DNA from 2 places in the Streptomyces sp. NPDC018029 genome. Region 1 is predicted to be linked to the other one. Evidence: riboswitches for the same ligand, from Rfam matches in the RefSeq annotation. Region 1 holds a riboswitch; the other holds the start of a gene.
The links. Region 1 has a riboswitch for thiamine pyrophosphate ahead of thiO (glycine oxidase ThiO). Riboswitches for the same ligand answer to the same signal wherever they lie in the genome.

Region 1 (4,166 bases):
AACTGCGCGCCGAGCCCCCACCGGCGGGGCAGCCGCGAGCGAACAGAGCCCCGCACCTCTCAAGGCGTCCCGAACGCCGGCCGCTCCGGATCGAGCCGGGCCATGCCCTCCGCAGGAGAGGACGCCTCCGCGAAGTGCCGCCGCGGAATCCGCCCGGCCCGGTGCGCGAGCCGCCCGGCCTCGACCCCGTGCCGCATGGCCTCGGCCATCAGGACCGGCTCCTGCGCCCGCGTCACCGCGGAGGCGAGCATCACGCCCGCACACCCCAGCTCCATCGCGATCGCCGCGTCGGACGCCGTGCCCGCCCCCGCGTCGAGGATCACCGGCACGCGCGCGTGCTCCACGATCAGCTGGAAGTTGTGCGGGTTGCGGATGCCGAGCCCGGAGCCGATGGGCGAGCCGAGCGGCATGATCGCCGCACAGCCCACGTCCTCCAGCTTCCGTGCGAGCACCGGGTCGTCGTTCGTGTAGGGCAGGACGGTGAAACCGTCGTCCACCAGGGTCTCGGCGGCGTCCAGGAGCTCGACCGGATCGGGCAGCAGGGTGCGCTCGTCGGCGATCACCTCCAGCTTCACCAGGTCGGTGCCGAGCGCCTCGCGGGCGAGCCGGGCGGTGAGTACGGCCTCGCCGGCCGTGAAGCAGCCCGCCGTGTTGGGCAGCACGCGGATGCCGAGCCGGTCGAGGACGGAGAGCACGGAGCCCTGGACGCCCGGGTCGAGGCGGCGCATCGCGACGGTGGTCAGCTCCGTGCCGGACGCGATGAGGGACCGCTCCAGGACGTCGAGGCTGGGCGCCCCTCCCGTACCCATGATCAGGCGCGAGGAGAGGGTGAGCCCGCCGATGACGAAGGGGTCGTCTGCCATGGTGCTTCAGCCTCCCTGGACGGCGGTGAGAATTTCGACGCGGTCGCCCGCGGCGAGCGTCGTGGTGGACCACTGCGCGCGCGGGACGACGGTTTCGTTGACGGCGGCGGCGACACCGGAGTGCGCCGAGGAGAGAGTGGCCACGACGGCTTCGAGCGTGGTGCCCGAGGCCACGTCGCGTGCTTCCCCATTGACGGAAACGGCGAAGGGCGTGCTCATGCGTGCTGCTCCGTGAAGTGCGGCGTGGCGGGTGGGGGTACGGGGGAGGGCCCGGCGAAGCGGCGCGGGGTGAACGGACGCGCCACGTCCGGCAGTTCACCGGTGGTCAGGGCGTGCGCCATGACGTCACCCGTCAGGGGCGTCAGCAGGACGCCGTTGCGGTGGTGGCCGGTGGCCAGGTGGAGTCCGGCGAGCCGCGTCGGGCCGAGCAGCGGCGCGTTGTCGGGGGAGCCGGGGCGCAGGCCCGCGCGGGTCTCGGTCAGCGGCAGTTCCGTGATGCCGGGGACCAGTTCGTGCGCGTCCCGCAGGAGTTCGTAGACACCGCCGGCGGTCACCGTGGTGTCCCAGCCGAGCTCCTCGCTGGTCGCGCCGACGACGAGCTCGCCGTTCTCGCGCGGGACGAGGTAGACGTGGCTGCCGCGCACCACGGCCCGCACGGTGCGGCTCAGGAACGGCGCGTACGCCTTCGGCACCGTCAACCGCAGCACCTGGCCCTTCACGGGCCGCACGGGCGGCAGGACGTCCTGCGGCATGCCCCCGAGGCGCCCGCTGAGGCTGCCCGCCGCGAGCACCGTCAGACCCGCGCCCAGCTCGGTGCCGTCCGTGAGGACGACGCCGCACGCCCGGTCGCGGACGACCGAGAGGCGCTCGGCCCACGCGCGGTGGAAGGCCACACCGGCCCGCTCGCAGGCCACCACGAGCGCCGCCGCGAGCCGGCGCGGGTCGACCTGGTGGTCGCCGTCGACCCGCAGCCCGCCGCGTACGCCCGGAGCGAGCATCGGTTCGAGACGGCGGCACTCGCGGCCGCTCAGCCACTCGGACTCCAGCCCCGAACGGCGCTGCAGGGCGTGCAGTTCGCGCAGGTGGGCGCGGTCGTCGGAGTCGAGCGCGACGGCGAGCGTGCCGCACGCGCGATAGCCGAGGTCCTGCCCGCTCGCCTCGGTCAGCTCGGCGGCGAAGGCGGGATAGCGGCGGGCGGACTCGACGTTGAGGCCGAGCAGCGTCTGCTCGCCGTAGTGGAGTTCGGTGACGGCGGCCAGCATGCCCGCCGCGACCTGCGCGGCGCCGCCGCCCGGCGCGGGGTCGACGAGCGCGACGGAAAGCCCGCGCTGGGCGGCCCGCCAGGCCGTGACCAGGCCGATGACGCCGCCTCCGACGACAAGGACGTCAGAGGTGGCGGATGGTGGTGTCGTACGTGGATGCATGGGCGTCCAGCCCCTCCCTTCGCCGGCATGACCCGGATCAGGTTCGTACGGTCGGAGGCCGTCCCAGCCTCCCTCTCAGCCCGGTGCGCCCGGGCTCCCGCGAGTGCTCTGCACCGGCCACCCTAGCCCGTCGCTTCGCGTGGCAGTAGGGGAGCTGTCCGGGTATGGGCGGTGACGGTGTGTCAGAGATCTCCCCGCAGCCATCTGAAGCCGCCACGGGCCGCCGCCCTACAGTGATCGGGTGAGCGAGCAGCAGAGGCAGAGCGGAAATCAGCGGCACGCGGAGCGGCGCGTCGTCATCGTCGGAGCCGGCATGGCCGGGGTGCAGACCGCGGTGGCCCTGCGGGAACAGGGGTTCGCCGGCCCGGTCACCCTCGTCGGGGCGGAGCCGCACCAGCCGTACGACAGGCCGCCGCTGTCCAAGGCGGTGCTGCTCGGCAAGGCGGAGGGCTCCGCCTTCGACATCGACTTCGAGGCGCTCGGCATCGAGCTGGTCCTGGGGCGCGCGGTCACCGGCGTGCGCCCCGCCGACCACGAGCTGGACACCGCTGATGGCCCCCTCGCGTACGACGTGCTGGTCCTCGCGACCGGCGCCGAACCGATCCGGCTGCCCGGCACCGAGGGAGTCCCCGGCGTCCACCTCCTGCGCACCCTGGACGACGCCGAGCGGCTGCGCCCGGTCCTCGCCGAGCAGCAGGACGTCGTGGTCGTCGGGGCGGGCTGGATCGGCGCGGAGTTCGCGACCGCCGCGCGCGAGGCGGGCTGTTCCGTCACCGTGGTCGAGGCCGCCGCTCGGCCGCTCGCCGGAGCGCTGCCCGAGGAGGTCGCGGCCCCCATGACGGGCTGGTACGCCGACTCCGGAGCGGTCCTGCGCACCCACGCGCGCGTGGAGCGTGTCGAACCGGGCACCGTCGTCCTGTCCGACGGGACCCGGCTGCCCGCGGGCGCCGTCGTCGTCGGCATCGGGGCGCGGCCCGCGACGGCCTGGCTGACCGGCTCCGGCATCGAGCTGGGCAGCCACCGGGAGGTCGTGGCCGACGACGGCCTGCGCACGTCGGCGCCCGACGTGTACGCGGTCGGCGACTGCTCCTCCTTCCCTTCGGGAAGGTACGGCGAGCGTCTGCTCGTGCACCACTGGGACAACGCCTTGCAGGGCCCGCGCACGGTGGCGGCGAACATCATCGGCGAGACCCCCGCGGCGTACGACCCCGTGCCGTACTTCTGGTCGGAGCAGTTCGGCCGCTTCGTGCAGTACGCGGGCCACCACGCCTCGGCGGACGAGCTGGTGTGGCGCGGCGACCCGACGGGTGTGGCCTGGTCGGTGTGCTGGCTGCGGGAGGGCGCCCTGGTGGCGGTCCTCGCGGTGGGCCGCCCCCGGGACCTGGCCCAGGGCCGCAGACTGATCGAGTGGGGCGCCCGCCTCGACCCCACGCTGACGGCGGACCCTTCGGTTCCCCTGAAGAAGGCGGCACTGTAGCGGGCCCTCCAGGGGCGCGGGGAACTGCGCGACCAGCCCCCACCGGCCCGCGGTGGAGCACAGGTCCGGCCCCCGCCCCGGCCGGGGCAGCACCACCCGTCGCGGGCCCCCGGCCAGAGATACGCTGGGACGGTGACCGAGATTGACGCAAAGACTGACGCTCTTGTCCCTGCCTGGCTGCACCTCCCCGACATCGCGGAAATGCTCGATGTCGAGGTGACCCGCGTGCGCCAGCTGGTCAAGGAGGGCCAGCTGATCGCCGTACGCCGTGGGGAGAACCGGGCGCTCCAGGTGCCCGCCGCCTTCATCGACGGCGACAAGGTCGTCAAGGGCCTCGCCGGCACCCTGACGCTCCTGAGGGACGACGGCTTCTCCGACGAGGAGATGCTCGAGTGGCTCTTC
Region 2 (4,166 bases), on a different contig from region 1:
GGGGGCATCCTGGTCGCCGCGGTCGGTCTCCTGCTGACCGCCCTGCGCAACGGCTCCACCTCGCTCCAGGCCGGACTGCACGGCGAGCGGAACGAGGAGTTGACCCGCGCCAGGGAGGACTGGAGCCGGGCGCTCCTCGAGCGGGGCGTCGTGCCGTTCCTGCGGGAGGCCCTGACGGAACCGGGCGGGGCCTCCGCGGCCCGCACGCCGTCGACGAACTCAGGGGTCTCCGGGGCGAGCGGCCGCATGCCCCAACTCGGCTATCACCGGCCGGGGTTCAGCAGCCCGGACGGCGGCCCGAGCGCGGGGCCGCGTCCTAGCTTCTCGAGCCCCGACTTCTCCAGCCCCGATTTCGGCGGGCCCGACCACAAGCCGGAGTAACGGGGCCGGGGCCGGGCCGGGCCGGGCCATGAGGCTCGACACCGCCCTCGGCGCGCCGCTGTCGGCGAGCGGCGGCGCAGGCCGGAGGCGTAATGACAGGTGGGTGGGACCGACACGTCCGCGACCACCCCGTACGCACGGGAGCAGGGCAGTTGACCGGCCGGATGCCGGTCCGCTGCCTTGCTCCCGCGCGACGGCGCCGAGGCGCCCGGAGCGCGACGGTGTGAGAGGGCTCGGAGCGCGACGGTGTGAGAGGGCTCGGGCGAAACCGGCTCTCAGTCGGCGATCGGCAGATAGACCCGGTTGCCCGCTGCCGCGAACTCCTTGGACTTCTGCTCCATGCCCGCCGCGATGTCGTCCGAGTCCAGATCACCGCCGTGCTGGCGACGGATGTCCTGGGAGATCTTCATCGAGCAGAACTTCGGCCCGCACATCGAGCAGAAGTGTGCCGTCTTCGCGGGCTCGGCCGGCAGCGTCTCGTCGTGGAACTCCCGTGCCGTGACCGGGTCGAGGGCGAGATTGAACTGGTCCTCCCAGCGGAACTCGAAGCGCGCGTCCGAGAGCGCGTCGTCCCAGTCCTGGGCGCCCGGGTGCCCCTTGGCCAGGTCCGCCGCATGCGCCGCGATCTTGTAGGTGATGACGCCGGTCTTCACGTCGTCGCGGTTGGGCAGGCCCAGGTGCTCCTTGGGCGTGACGTAGCAGAGCATGGCCGTGCCCCACCAGCCGATCATCGCGGCGCCGATGCCGGAGGTGATGTGGTCGTAGGCGGGTGCGATGTCGGTGGTCAGCGGGCCGAGCGTGTAGAACGGCGCCTCCTCGCAGATCTCCTGCTGGAGGTCGATGTTCTCCTTGATCTTGTGCATCGGGACGTGACCGGGGCCCTCGATCATCGTCTGTACGTTATGACGCTTGGCGATCGTGTTGAGTTCCCCGAGGGTCCGCAGCTCGGCGAACTGCGCCTCGTCGTTGGCGTCCGCGATCGAACCGGGCCGCAGGCCGTCGCCGAGCGAGTACGTCACGTCGTACGCCGCGAGGATCTCGCAGAGCTCCTCGAAGTGCTCGTACAGGAAGCTCTCCTTGTGGTGCGCGAGGCACCAGGCGGCCATGATCGAACCGCCGCGCGAGACGATGCCGGTCTTGCGGCGCGCGGTGAGCGGGACGTACGGAAGTCGTACGCCCGCGTGCACCGTCATGTAGTCCACGCCCTGCTCGGCCTGTTCGATGACCGTGTCCTTGTAGATCTCCCAGGACAACTCCTCGGCCTTGCCGTCGACCTTCTCCAGGGCCTGGTAGAGCGGCACGGTGCCGATCGGCACGGGGGAGTTGCGCAGGACCCACTCGCGGGTCGTGTGGATGTTGCGGCCGGTGGACAGGTCCATGACCGTGTCGGCGCCCCACTGGGTGGCCCAGGTCATCTTGTCCACCTCCTCCTCGATGGAGGAAGTGACCGCGGAGTTGCCGATGTTGGCGTTCACCTTCACCAGGAACTTCTTGCCGATGATCATCGGCTCGATCTCCGGGTGGTTGACGTTGGCGGGGATCACCGCGCGCCCCGCGGCGACCTCCTCCCGGACGATCTCGGGGTCCATGTTCTCGCGGATCCCGATGAACTCCATCTCGGGTGTGATCTCGCCGCGGCGGGCGTACGCCAGCTGCGTCACCGCCTGGCCCTGGCGGCCGCGGCGCGGCTGGCGGGGGCGGCCGGGGAAGACCGCGTCGAGGTTCTTGAGCCCGCCGCGGGGCGAGGTGTGCTTGATGCCGTCGTCCTCGGGACGGGGCGGCCGGCCCACGTACTCCTCGGTGTCGCCGCGGGCGATGATCCAGTTCTCCCGCAGCGGCGGCAGACCGCGGCGGACGTCGGTCTCGGCCGACGGGTCGGTGTACGGGCCCGAAGTGTCGTACAGGGTCACGGCCTTACCGTTGGTGAGGTGCACCTGGCGGACCGGCACCCGCAGGTCGGGGCGTGAACCCTCGACATACGCCTTGTGCCAGCCGATGGACTTCCCGGCCCCGTCAGCCGCGACGGTGTTCTCAGCGTTCTCAGCGTTCTCGGCGTTCTCGTCGCTGCTGGAGGCAGGCGTGCGTGCGTCCGATGTGGTCATGAGACCTACTCCCTACGCCGGCATTACCCGGTAACAGGTTCGGCGGTCGACGCAGCGAATCCCGTACGTTTCGTGCACTCTTCGTGCCGTTTCGTACGGAGGTCAGCGCCCTCTCAGCCCGGTGCTCCGAGCTCCCGCGATTGCAAAGGTGGCTCCACGCTAGCGTCATGTCGGCCGCGCTGAACAGAGGGCCCCCTCCGTTCTTGCGATGATCGGTCAGTGACCACCACAGAGCCGCCTCCTCCGCCGCCCCCGCAGCCGCCCGCATCCGGGATGCCTCCGGAGGGGCCTGGGCATGGGTCCGGGCATGGGTCCGGGCATGGAAACGGGTCCGGGCACGGGCACGGAAATGGGCCCGGGCATGGGTCCGGACACGGGCATTCCCACAGCCACGGTCCGGCCGCGCCCGTCTCCAAGCATCTGCGCAAGGTCATCGCCGCGGTCCTGATCCCCTTCGCCACCGCGGTGGTCGTGGGGCTCATGGTGCTCTGGCCCGGCGGCACGCCCTCGCACGAGCGGACCGGCGTCGGTTTCGACCGGCAGACGCAGTCGGCGAAGGTGACGAAGGTGCAGGAGCTGCCCTGCAAGGAGCTCAGCCCCTCGCAGCCCCCACCGACCGGTGACACCTCCACCCCGGAAGGCCAGTCGGCGCAGTCCCGGGCCACGGGCACCTGCAAGAAGGCGACGATCGAGGTGAGCAGCGGCAAGGACAAGGGCCGCACCTTCACCGAGATCATCCAGCCGGACTCGCCCCGGCAACTGCGCCAGGGCCAAGAGGTGGTGGTCGCCTACGAGCCCAAGGCGCCCGAAGGGCTGCAGTACTCGGTCACCGACGTGAACCGCAAGATCCCGATGGCGCTACTCGCCGGCATCTTCGCGCTCGCCGTCGTCGTGGTGGGGCGGCTGCGCGGCGTGATGGCCCTGGTCGCGCTCGCCATCAGCTTCATGGTGCTCACGTTCTTCATCCTGCCGGCGATCCTGCAGGGCTCGAATCCCCTGGTGGTGGCGGTGATCGGGGCGAGCGCCATCATGCTGATCGCGCTCTATCTCTGCCACGGCCTGACGGCCCGCACATCGGTCGCGGTACTCGGCACGCTCATCTCCCTCCTGCTGATCGGGCTGCTCGGCTCACTCTTCATCGGCTGGGCCGCCCTCACCGGCAACACGGACGACAACACCGGCCTCATTCACGGCCTGTACCCGTCCATCGACATGAGCGGCCTCCTGCTCGCGGGCGTCATCATCGGCTCGCTCGGTGTACTCGACGACGTCACGGTCACCCAGACCTCCGCGGTCTGGGAGCTGCATCAGGCAAACCCGACGATGGGCTGGCGCGGCCTGTACCGTGCGGGCATCCGCATCGGCCGCGACCACATCGCCTCGGTCGTCAACACCCTCGTCCTCGCCTACGCGGGCGCCGCGCTGCCCCTGCTGCTGCTCTTCTCGATCGCGCAGTCCAGTGTGGGCACTGTGGCCAACAGCGAGTTGGTCGCCGAGGAGATCGTCCGCACCCTGATCGGCTCGATCGGTCTGGTCGCCTCGGTGCCGGTGACGACCGCGCTGGCCGCCCTGGTCGTCTCGGCGGACCGCACGTCCGGGGGCGGTCCGGGTGCTGCTGGTGCCGGTATGGGTTCCGGCGGCGGTGCTGGTGCTGGTACCAGTGCCGAGGGCCGTGGGAGTGGG

Region 2: another riboswitch for thiamine pyrophosphate. It lies ahead of thiC (phosphomethylpyrimidine synthase ThiC); the one in region 1 lies ahead of thiO (glycine oxidase ThiO).

Annotation. Positions count from the first base shown of each region.
Region 1 is NZ_JBIRFV010000009.1:23,582-27,747, forward strand. It holds gene ACH4D5_RS26540 (thiazole synthase) at 60-863, opposite strand; gene thiS (sulfur carrier protein ThiS) at 870-1,082, opposite strand; gene thiO (glycine oxidase ThiO) at 1,079-2,287, opposite strand; TPP riboswitch at 2,285-2,398, opposite strand; gene ACH4D5_RS26555 (NAD(P)/FAD-dependent oxidoreductase) at 2,601-3,764, shown strand; gene ACH4D5_RS26560 (Rv2175c family DNA-binding protein) at 3,897-4,166, shown strand, end outside.
Region 2 is NZ_JBIRFV010000004.1:190,661-194,826, forward strand. It holds gene ACH4D5_RS13730 (hypothetical protein) at 1-381, shown strand, start outside; gene thiC (phosphomethylpyrimidine synthase ThiC) at 657-2,483, opposite strand; TPP riboswitch at 2,476-2,631, opposite strand; gene ACH4D5_RS13740 (YibE/F family protein) at 2,703-4,166, shown strand, end outside.